3 regions of the Fictibacillus enclensis genome follow, and region 1 is predicted to be linked to each of the others. Evidence: a T-box and tRNA genes for the amino acid it is inferred to sense, from the RefSeq annotation. Region 1 holds a T-box; the other regions hold tRNA genes.
The links. A T-box is a leader RNA that pairs with one kind of tRNA and senses whether it is charged. The one in region 1 lies ahead of thrS (threonine--tRNA ligase), so its partner is inferred to be a tRNA-Thr.

Region 1 (3,264 bases):
GTGTATCCTAGAGTCAGAAGGGCAGACGAAACCAAACCCCAAAGGAGACAGGGCCATGAATCAAAAACAACTGGCAGGCGAAAAAGCAGCCGATTACATCGAAGACGGGATGACGGTCGGACTTGGCACAGGCTCCACCGTGTTTTATACCATACAAAAGGTGGGAGAGGCCGTGAAAAACGGTCTTCGGATAAAAGGTGTATCAACGTCAGCTTCTACGACCAAGCTGGCTCAATCTCTTGGTATTCCGCTGATTTCCATTGATGACGTGGATAAGATCGACCTGACCATTGATGGTGCGGATGAAGTGGATCCCAAGCTTAATGGCATTAAAGGAGGAGGCGGGGCACTTTTGTTTGAAAAAGTGGTCGCTAATGCCTCGGCGAAAGTGATTTGGGTGGTGGACCCCGCCAAGAAAGTACAAACATTGGGGAAATTTCCTCTTCCTGTAGAAGTGATTCCGTTTGGAGCACAGCGATTATTTCGATATTTTGAAAAACAGGGTCTTTCGCCAGTGATCCGGGACAAAGAAAATGCTCCTTATGTGACAGACAGCGGCCATTATATTATTGATCTTCATTTGGAGGAGATTCGTGAACCCGAGCAGCTGGCAACATGGCTAGACAGCCTGACGGGTGTAGTAGAGCACGGCCTGTTTTTGAATGGTGCCGATCTCATCGTGGTCGGTGAGGCTGAAGGTCCCGAAATTATCGAAAAAAATAGGAACTCTTAAAAAATTTCTTGTATCCCTTTGGAATATGCTGTATATTGTATTTTAATAAAACTGATCGGTTAAAAAGCATTGAAAGGAACATGAGCCATTCTGTACGGTTGCACAGAGAGGAAGGGTGCTGAGAACTTCCCAACGCAGCGGAACGGCTTACCATCCTTGAGCTGTATGGGTGAACACAGTAGCTCATACCGCAGACGCTGCGTTAAAGCCAAGGAGCCATCAAATAGCCATGCTGTTTGATGGGAATCTGGGTGGAACCACGGGTAAAACGCACTCGTCCCTTTTGTTTGGGATGAGTGCGTTTTTTCTTTTTCTCATCTCCTAAATTAAAAATAGTGTTGAACAGGACAATATCTATTGCCAACCGGTCATACAGAGAAGGAAGGAGAGCTGAGAACTTCCTGACAAAGGGGCACGGATTACCGCCTGGGAGCTGAATGGGTGAACTGGATTGATTAGCTTATTCCGCAGATGCTGCGTTAAAGCAAATGGAGCCGCCATTGATCGGTAATGGCGGGAACCAGGGTGGAACCACGGGTAAAAGCACACTCGTCCCTAGATGAGGGATGGGTGTGCTTTTTGTTATTTAAAAACAGAATGGAGAGATGAAAAATGAAAGCAAACGAAATCAGCCTTCAGTTCCCCGATGGTTCCCGGCACAGCTATCCGCAAGGTGTATCTGTTCATGAAATTGCGGCTTCCATCAGCCCGGAATTAAGCAAAAAAGCAGTTGCCGGCAAGGTAAATGGACGGCTTTCAGATCTCAGCACACCTCTTGAAAAAGATGCAAACATCGAAATTATTAGTCTGCAATCCCCTGAAGGCGAAGAGGTTTTAAGGCATAGCGCAGCCCACGTTCTTGCACAGGCGGTTCAACGGATTTATGGAGAGGTGAAGTTTGGGATCGGCCCTGCCATTGAAAATGGGTTTTATTATGATTTTGATCTGCCAGTTTCCATCTCCAATGAAGATCTTTCCGCCATAGAAGCCGAAATGAAGAAAATCATTGCCGAAAATTTACGGATTGAGCGGTTAACGGCAATAAGAGAGGAAGCCGCCCGCTACTGGCAGGATAAGGAGGATGAGCTCAAGCTTGAATTGCTGCGTGATATTCCTGAAGGAGAGCTGATCACTTTTTATAAACAAGGCGAATTCCGGGATTTGTGCCGGGGGCCTCATCTACCTTCAACAGGGCGGATTAAGGCATTCAAATTAACTTCGGTTTCTGGTGCCTACTGGAGGGGAGATTCCAATAATCGGATGCTGCAGCGGATTTATGGTGTGGCGTTTTCTTCTAAAAAGGAGCTGGATGAGCATCTGCAGTTCTTGGAGGAATCTGCCAAACGAAATCACCGGAAGCTTGGTAAAGAACTGGAGTTGTTTATGTTTTCCGATGAAGCTCCAGGAATGCCGTTTTTCTTGCCGAAAGGACAGGTGATTCGAAAGGAACTCGAAGGATTTTTACAGAAATTCCAGGATATGGGCGGGTTTGAAGAAGTCAGGACTCCGCTGATGATGAATCAGAGGCTGTGGGAGAAGTCGGGCCACTGGGGGCATTACAAGGATAATATGTATTTCACAAATGTGGATGACGCAAGTTTTGCATTAAAACCAATGAATTGTCCCGGACATATGCTCATTTACAAAAATAAGCGGCGCTCCTACCGAGACCTGCCGCTCAGGCTGGCAGAGTTTGGACAGGTGCACCGCCATGAATACAGCGGTGCGTTGAATGGGCTCTTGAGAGTCAGGACGTTTTGCCAGGATGACGCCCATATTTTTGTAACACCTGAGCAAATTGAAGAGGAACTAACATCTGTTTTACGAGTTGTCAATGAGGTCTACAGCACATTTGGCTTTTCTTTCGAGGTCGAGCTTTCCACACGGCCGGAGGATTTTATGGGAGATGAAACGCTCTGGAATCAAGCTGAAAGCGCTCTGGCAACTGTATTGCAAAAGGCAGGTTTCTCTTACCGGATCAATGAAGGAGACGGCGCATTTTACGGCCCAAAAATTGATTTTCATATCCGAGATGCCATAAAGAGAAGCCATCAATGTGCAACGGTCCAACTTGATTTTCAAATGCCGGAAAAGTTCGACCTTCATTATGTGGATGAGCATAATGAAAAGCGGCGTCCGGTAGTCATTCACCGTGCGGTTCTTGGCTCCATTGACCGCTTTTTGGGCATACTGATCGAACATTATGCCGGAGCTTTCCCGGTTTGGCTTTCTCCGGTGCAGGTTAAAATTATCCCGGTGTCGCTTGATGCGCATTCGGAAAATGCAAAGGAACTCCTGCAACAATTAAGAGGTGCGGGAATCAGAGCAGAAGCAGATCTCAGAGAGGAGAAACTGGGGTATAAAATCCGTGAGGCGCAAATCCTGAAAACTCCGTATACTCTCGTAATCGGTGATGAAGAAGTCAAAAACGAAGGAGTCAGCGTAAGAAGGTACAGCGAAAGGACATCTGTGTTTATGAAACCGGAGGATTTTCTAAAAAAACTCAAGGTAGAAATTGAGAATAAAAAATG
Region 2 (3,264 bases), 1.4 Mb from region 1:
AACCGTGATCCGGTTCGGAGACAGTGTCAGGTGGGCAGTTTGACTGGGGCGGTCGCCTCCTAAATCGTAACGGAGGCGCCCAAAGGTTCCCTCAGAATGGTTGGAAATCATTCGCAGAGTGTAAAGGCACAAGGGAGCTTGACTGCGAGACCTACAAGTCGAGCAGGGACGAAAGTCGGGCTTAGTGATCCGGTGGTTCCGCATGGAAGGGCCATCGCTCAACGGATAAAAGCTACCCTGGGGATAACAGGCTTATCTCCCCCAAGAGTCCACATCGACGGGGAGGTTTGGCACCTCGATGTCGGCTCATCGCATCCTGGGGCTGAAGTAGGTCCCAAGGGTTGGGCTGTTCGCCCATTAAAGCGGTACGCGAGCTGGGTTCAGAACGTCGTGAGACAGTTCGGTCCCTATCCGTCGCGGGCGCAGGAAATTTGAGAGGAGCTGTCCTTAGTACGAGAGGACCGGGATGGACACACCGCTGGTGTACCAGTTGTTCCGCCAGGGGCATAGCTGGGTAGCTACGTGTGGACGGGATAAGTGCTGAAAGCATCTAAGCATGAAGCCCCCCTCAAGATGAGATTTCCCATCACGTCAAGTGAGTAAGACCCCTTAGAGATGATGAGGTTGATAGGTCTGGTGTGGAAGCGTGGTGACACGTGGAGCTGACAGATACTAATCGGTCGAGGGCTTATCCTTAAAAACAAAAGCGGAATGAACCGCTTATATCCGACAAGCGTTGGAGACCCTGACAAGAACACGATTTTGGTGTTCGTGGGAAGGGACGAAACGACCTCGAGGATATGGTTCATGAAGCTGGACGTTATCAGTAAGTTTGGATGAAGGTTATCTAGTTTTGAGGGAATATGCCTCAAAAAAAGCTCTTGCCAAAAGAGCAAAAACATTGTAAAATATATCTTGTCCTTGTAATTTAGGACAAACTTTGAAAGACAGTCTGGTGGCGATAGCGAAGAGGTCACACCCGTTCCCATACCGAACACGGAAGTTAAGCTCTTTTGCGCCGATGGTAGTTGGGGGATTCCCCCTGTTAGAGTAGGACGCTGCCGGGCTTTCATTTCAACCCTTTTTGTTTGTGGATTTCTAATTAGTTTATTATTCCACAGTAGCTCAGTGGTAGAGCTATCGGCTGTTAACCGATCGGTCGTAGGTTCGAGTCCTACCTGTGGAGCCATGCTTCCATAGCTCAGTAGGTAGAGTGCTTCCATGGTAAGGAAGAGGTCACCGGTTCGAGCCCGGTTGGAAGCTCCAGTCGGCCCGTTGGTCAAGCGGTTAAGACACCGCCCTTTCACGGCGGTAACACGGGTTCGAATCCCGTACGGGTCACCATGTTTTTTCATGAAAATGAAAACAACCAAGTTCTTTTGAAAAAAAGAACCAAGTTCTTTTCTAACGAAAAGAACCAATAATATTCCATTTGGAGGATTAGCTCAGCTGGGAGAGCACCTGCCTTACAAGCAGGGGGTCGGCGGTTCGAACCCGTCATCCTCCACCATTTTTATCACCATTGTTTACAACGCCGGTTTAGCTCAATTGGTAGAGCAACTGACTTGTAATCAGTAGGTTGGGGGTTCAAGTCCTCTAGCCGGCACCATTTTAATAAGAAATACCGGAATCCTTTTTTTATGTGGAGGGGTAGCGAAGTGGCTAAACGCGGCGGACTGTAAATCCGCTCCCTCCGGGTTCGGCGGTTCGAATCCGTCCCCCTCCACCACTTATCTTTTTAAAAACAGTTTTGGTAAGCAACATGAGCCATTAGCTCAGTCACGAGCAACGCTTCGTGGTTGAACGGCGAGTTGTCTCGACGGACATAACAACATGAGCCATTAGCTCAGTCGGTAGAGCATCTGACTTTTAATCAGAGGGTCGAAGGTTCGAGTCCTTCATGGCTCACCACTTTCTGAATAAAAGACAGAAAGCATGGGCATAACGTTATAATAAGGTTAATATGCGGGTGTAGTTTAGTGGTAAAACAAGAGCCTTCCAAGCTCTGGTCGTGAGTTCGATTCTCATCACCCGCTCCATTTTATTTTGGGGCCTTAGCTCAGCTGGGAGAGCGCCTGCCTTGCACGCAGGAGGTCAGCGGTTCGATCCCGCTAGGCTCCACCATACATAATAAACGTACAGTCTTTGGACTTTTGTCCAAAGGCTTTTTTTATTGCCGAATGCCAGACTCTTATTCCTTCATTTGATCCAACTGTATCTAATAATTATCCACTCTATCTATAGAAAGCGCTTACTACCGGGTATATCTATGCAATTTTCTGTCCAGTTGAACCACCTGTAAGGGACAGGCTAAAATTAATTGAAAGAATATTGAAACGCAGCTTAGGGGGAGGCCTACATATGAAGAAGGATATTACACTTATCGGGGTACCAATGGATTTAGGGCAAACACGGCGGGGAGTAGATATGGGTCCAAGTGCCATTCGATATGCAGGCATTGTGGAACGGCTGAAGGATATTGAATACAACGTTCTCGACTTTGGGGATATTGAGATTGCCCGGCCGGGAACGATCGAGGAAACCATTGAAACGAACCTGAAGAACCTGGAAGAAGTGGCTTCTGCCAGTGAGAACCTGGCTCAGGCTGTTTCGGATGTTATTCAGGAGAACCGCTTTCCGCTTGTTCTGGGAGGGGACCACAGTATCGCGATCGGATCACTTGCAGGCATCTCCAAGCATTATGAGAACCTTGGGGTCATCTGGTATGATGCCCATGGAGACTTGAACACAGCAGATACCTCACCAAGCGGAAACATTCATGGTATGCCTCTTGCTGCAAGTTTGGGCATTGGCCATGAATCGTTAACTCGCATTGGGGGATACGAACAGAAAGTTAAACCGGAAAATATCGTTATCATCGGGGCGCGTTCTCTTGATGAGGGAGAAAAGACGTTGATCAAGGAACGCGGGATCAAGGTGTATACGATGCATGAGATTGACCGGATCGGTATGACGAAGGTGATGGAGGAAACGATTGAGTACTTGTCCGCAAAAACAGATGGAGTTCACCTCAGTCTTGACCTTGACGGGCTCGATCCCCAGGATGCCCCGGGAGTGGGTACACCGGTTCTCGGCGGAATCAGCTACAGAGAAAGCCATTTGGCGATGGAAATGCTGGCTGAATCACAGCTCATTACTTCCGCGGAATTTGTGGAGGTCAACCCGATTTTGGATGAACGAAATAAAACAGCGACAGTAGCGGTCGCCTTGATGGGCTCCCTTTTTGGTGAAAAGCTTCTATAA
Region 3 (3,264 bases), 1.5 Mb from region 1:
AATCCCGCAATCGTGAAGGCTGAGCTGTGACGGCGAGGGAAATTACAGTACCGAAGTCCCTGATCCTACACTGCCAAGAAAAGCCTCTAGTGAGGAAAGAGGTGCCCGTACCGCAAACCGACACAGGTAGGCGAGGAGAGAATCCTAAGATGATCGGGAGAACTCTCGTTAAGGAACTCGGCAAAATGACCCCGTAACTTCGGGAGAAGGGGTGCTCTGGTAGGGTTTATCGCCCGAGAGAGCCGCAGTGAATAGATCCAAGCGACTGTTTAGCAAAAACACAGGTCTCTGCGAAGCCGCAAGGCGAAGTATAGGGGCTGACACCTGCCCGGTGCTGGAAGGTTAAGAGGAGGGGTTATCCCTTAGGGGAGAAGCTCTGAATTGAAGCCCCAGTAAACGGCGGCCGTAACTATAACGGTCCTAAGGTAGCGAAATTCCTTGTCGGGTAAGTTCCGACCCGCACGAAAGGTGTAACGATTTGGATACTGTCTCAACGAGAGACCCGGTGAAATTATAGTACCTGTGAAGATGCAGGTTACCCGCGACAGGACGGAAAGACCCCATGGAGCTTTACTGCAGCTTGATATTGGATTTTGGTACAGTTTGTACAGGATAGGTAGGAGCCTGAGAAGTCGGAGCGCCAGCTTCGATGGAGGCGTCGGTGGGATACTACCCTGACTGTATTGAAATTCTAACCTGGAACCGTGATCCGGTTCGGAGACAGTGTCAGGTGGGCAGTTTGACTGGGGCGGTCGCCTCCTAAATCGTAACGGAGGCGCCCAAAGGTTCCCTCAGAATGGTTGGAAATCATTCGCAGAGTGTAAAGGCACAAGGGAGCTTGACTGCGAGACCTACAAGTCGAGCAGGGACGAAAGTCGGGCTTAGTGATCCGGTGGTTCCGCATGGAAGGGCCATCGCTCAACGGATAAAAGCTACCCTGGGGATAACAGGCTTATCTCCCCCAAGAGTCCACATCGACGGGGAGGTTTGGCACCTCGATGTCGGCTCATCGCATCCTGGGGCTGAAGTAGGTCCCAAGGGTTGGGCTGTTCGCCCATTAAAGCGGTACGCGAGCTGGGTTCAGAACGTCGTGAGACAGTTCGGTCCCTATCCGTCGCGGGCGCAGGAAATTTGAGAGGAGCTGTCCTTAGTACGAGAGGACCGGGATGGACACACCGCTGGTGTACCAGTTGTTCCGCCAGGGGCATAGCTGGGTAGCTACGTGTGGACGGGATAAGTGCTGAAAGCATCTAAGCATGAAGCCCCCCTCAAGATGAGATTTCCCATCACGTCAAGTGAGTAAGACCCCTTAGAGATGATGAGGTTGATAGGTCTGGTGTGGAAGCGTGGTGACACGTGGAGCTGACAGATACTAATCGGTCGAGGGCTTATCCTTAAAAACAAAAGCGGAATGAACCGCTTATATCCGACAAGCGTTGGAGACCCTGACAAGAACACGGTTTTGGTGTTCGTCGGAAGGGACGAAACGACCTCGAGGATATGGTTCATGAAGCTGGACGTTATCAGTAAGTTTGGATGAAGTTATCTAGTTTTGAGGGAATATGCCTCAAAAACAAAAGGTTTGTCAGCGACAAGAGATTCGAGGAAGCAAAACGACGACTCTCCGGAGTGTACTTTACCGTACATGAGGAAGAGGAGGAGTGAAGCTGACGAAGAAAATCGCCGTTGATCACAAACCGATATATGTCTGGTGGCAATAGCGAAGAGGTCACACCCGTTCCCATACCGAACACGGAAGTTAAGCTCTTCAGCGCCGATGGTAGTTGGGGGCTTCCCCCTGTAAGAGTAGGACGTTGCCGGGCATACATAATGGAGGATTAGCTCAGCTGGGAGAGCACCTGCCTTACAAGCAGGGGGTCGGCGGTTCGAACCCGTCATCCTCCACCATTATTTCGCCGGTTTAGCTCAATTGGTAGAGCAACTGACTTGTAATCAGTAGGTTGGGGGTTCAAGTCCTCTAGCCGGCACCACTTAAAGAGAGCCATTAGCTCAGTTGGTAGAGCATCTGACTTTTAATCAGAGGGTCGAAGGTTCGAGTCCTTCATGGCTCACCAGTTTTATAATTGTATATTGCGGGTGTGGCGGAATTGGCAGACGCGCTAGACTTAGGATCTAGTGTCTTATGACGTGGGGGTTCGAGTCCCTTCACCCGCACCATACGGATGCGGAAGTAGTTCAGTGGTAGAATACAACCTTGCCAAGGTTGGGGTCGCGGGTTCGAATCCCGTCTTCCGCTCCATTTTTTTCTGCCTGCCGGGGTGGTGGAATTGGCAGACACACAGGACTTAAAATCCTGCGGTAGGTGACTACCGTGCCGGTTCGAGTCCGGCCCTCGGCACCAATAGAATGTTTTTTTATGCGCCCTTAGCTCAGCTGGATAGAGTGTTTGACTACGAATCAAAAGGTCGGGAGTTCGAATCTCTCAGGGCGCGCCATAACGGGAAGTGGCTCAGCTTGGTAGAGCACCTGGTTTGGGACCAGGGGGTCGCAGGTTCAAATCCTGTCTTCCCGACCATCTTCACTTCGGGGCCTTAGCTCAGCTGGGAGAGCGCCTGCCTTGCACGCAGGAGGTCAGCGGTTCGATCCCGCTAGGCTCCACCATTTAGAAAATGCTATTGACATTTTCTTTTTTAATGGGTACAATATGAAAGTTGCTGTTTTTAAAGCAGCATTGATGTTCTTTGAAAACCAAACAAAAGCCAGAGTAAGTCAGGGATTTTACAATCCCATCAATTTCTTATTTTTAAACATTAAGAGCTATATCAAACACTTTATTGGAGAGTTTGATCCTGGCTCAGGATGAACGCTGGCGGCGTGCCTAATACATGCAAGTCGAGCGAATGACGAGGAGCTTGCTCCTCTGATTTAGCGGCGGACGGGTGAGTAACACGTGGGTAACCTGCCTGTAAGACGGGGATAACTCCGGGAAACCGGAGCTAATACCGGATGATAACGAGAAGCGCCTGCTTCTTTTTTGAAAGTCGGTTTCGGCTGACGCTTACAGATGGGCCCGCGGCGCATTAGCTAGTTGGTGAGGTAACGGCTCACCAAGGCGACGATGCGTAGCCGACCTGAGAGGGTGATCGGCCACACTGGGACTGAGACACGGCCCAGACTCCTACGGGAGGCAGCAGTAGGGAATCTTCGGCAATGGACGAAAGTCTGACCGAGCAACGCCGCGTGAGCGATGAAGGCCTTCGGGTCGTAAAGCTCTGTTGTCAGAGAAGAACAAGTACCGGAGTA

Region 2: it encodes a tRNA-Thr, which carries the amino acid that the T-box ahead of thrS (threonine--tRNA ligase) is inferred to sense. The anticodon was not compared.
Region 3: it encodes a tRNA-Thr, which carries the amino acid that the T-box ahead of thrS (threonine--tRNA ligase) is inferred to sense. The anticodon was not compared.

Annotation. Positions count from the first base shown of each region.
Region 1 covers NZ_CP126109.1:1,607,741-1,611,004, forward strand. Annotated here, with positions in the region: gene rpiA (ribose-5-phosphate isomerase RpiA) at 56-733, shown strand; T-box leader at 794-1,018, shown strand; gene thrS (threonine--tRNA ligase) at 1,346-3,264, shown strand, end outside.
Region 2 covers NZ_CP126109.1:165,475-168,738, forward strand. Annotated here, with positions in the region: rRNA gene QNH15_RS00930 (23S ribosomal RNA) at 1-696, shown strand, start outside; rRNA gene rrf (5S ribosomal RNA) at 952-1,067, shown strand; tRNA gene QNH15_RS00940 (tRNA-Asn) at 1,115-1,189, shown strand; tRNA gene QNH15_RS00945 (tRNA-Thr) at 1,191-1,266, shown strand; tRNA gene QNH15_RS00950 (tRNA-Glu) at 1,270-1,344, shown strand; tRNA gene QNH15_RS00955 (tRNA-Val) at 1,435-1,510, shown strand; tRNA gene QNH15_RS00960 (tRNA-Thr) at 1,534-1,609, shown strand; tRNA gene QNH15_RS00965 (tRNA-Tyr) at 1,645-1,729, shown strand; tRNA gene QNH15_RS00970 (tRNA-Lys) at 1,836-1,911, shown strand; tRNA gene QNH15_RS00975 (tRNA-Gly) at 1,966-2,039, shown strand; tRNA gene QNH15_RS00980 (tRNA-Ala) at 2,049-2,124, shown strand; gene rocF (arginase) at 2,362-3,264, shown strand.
Region 3 covers NZ_CP126109.1:92,420-95,683, forward strand. Annotated here, with positions in the region: rRNA gene QNH15_RS00460 (23S ribosomal RNA) at 1-1,396, shown strand, start outside; rRNA gene rrf (5S ribosomal RNA) at 1,708-1,823, shown strand; tRNA gene QNH15_RS00470 (tRNA-Val) at 1,833-1,908, shown strand; tRNA gene QNH15_RS00475 (tRNA-Thr) at 1,916-1,991, shown strand; tRNA gene QNH15_RS00480 (tRNA-Lys) at 2,000-2,075, shown strand; tRNA gene QNH15_RS00485 (tRNA-Leu) at 2,094-2,178, shown strand; tRNA gene QNH15_RS00490 (tRNA-Gly) at 2,186-2,260, shown strand; tRNA gene QNH15_RS00495 (tRNA-Leu) at 2,274-2,362, shown strand; tRNA gene QNH15_RS00500 (tRNA-Arg) at 2,380-2,456, shown strand; tRNA gene QNH15_RS00505 (tRNA-Pro) at 2,460-2,536, shown strand; tRNA gene QNH15_RS00510 (tRNA-Ala) at 2,547-2,622, shown strand; rRNA gene QNH15_RS00515 (16S ribosomal RNA) at 2,793-3,264, shown strand, end outside.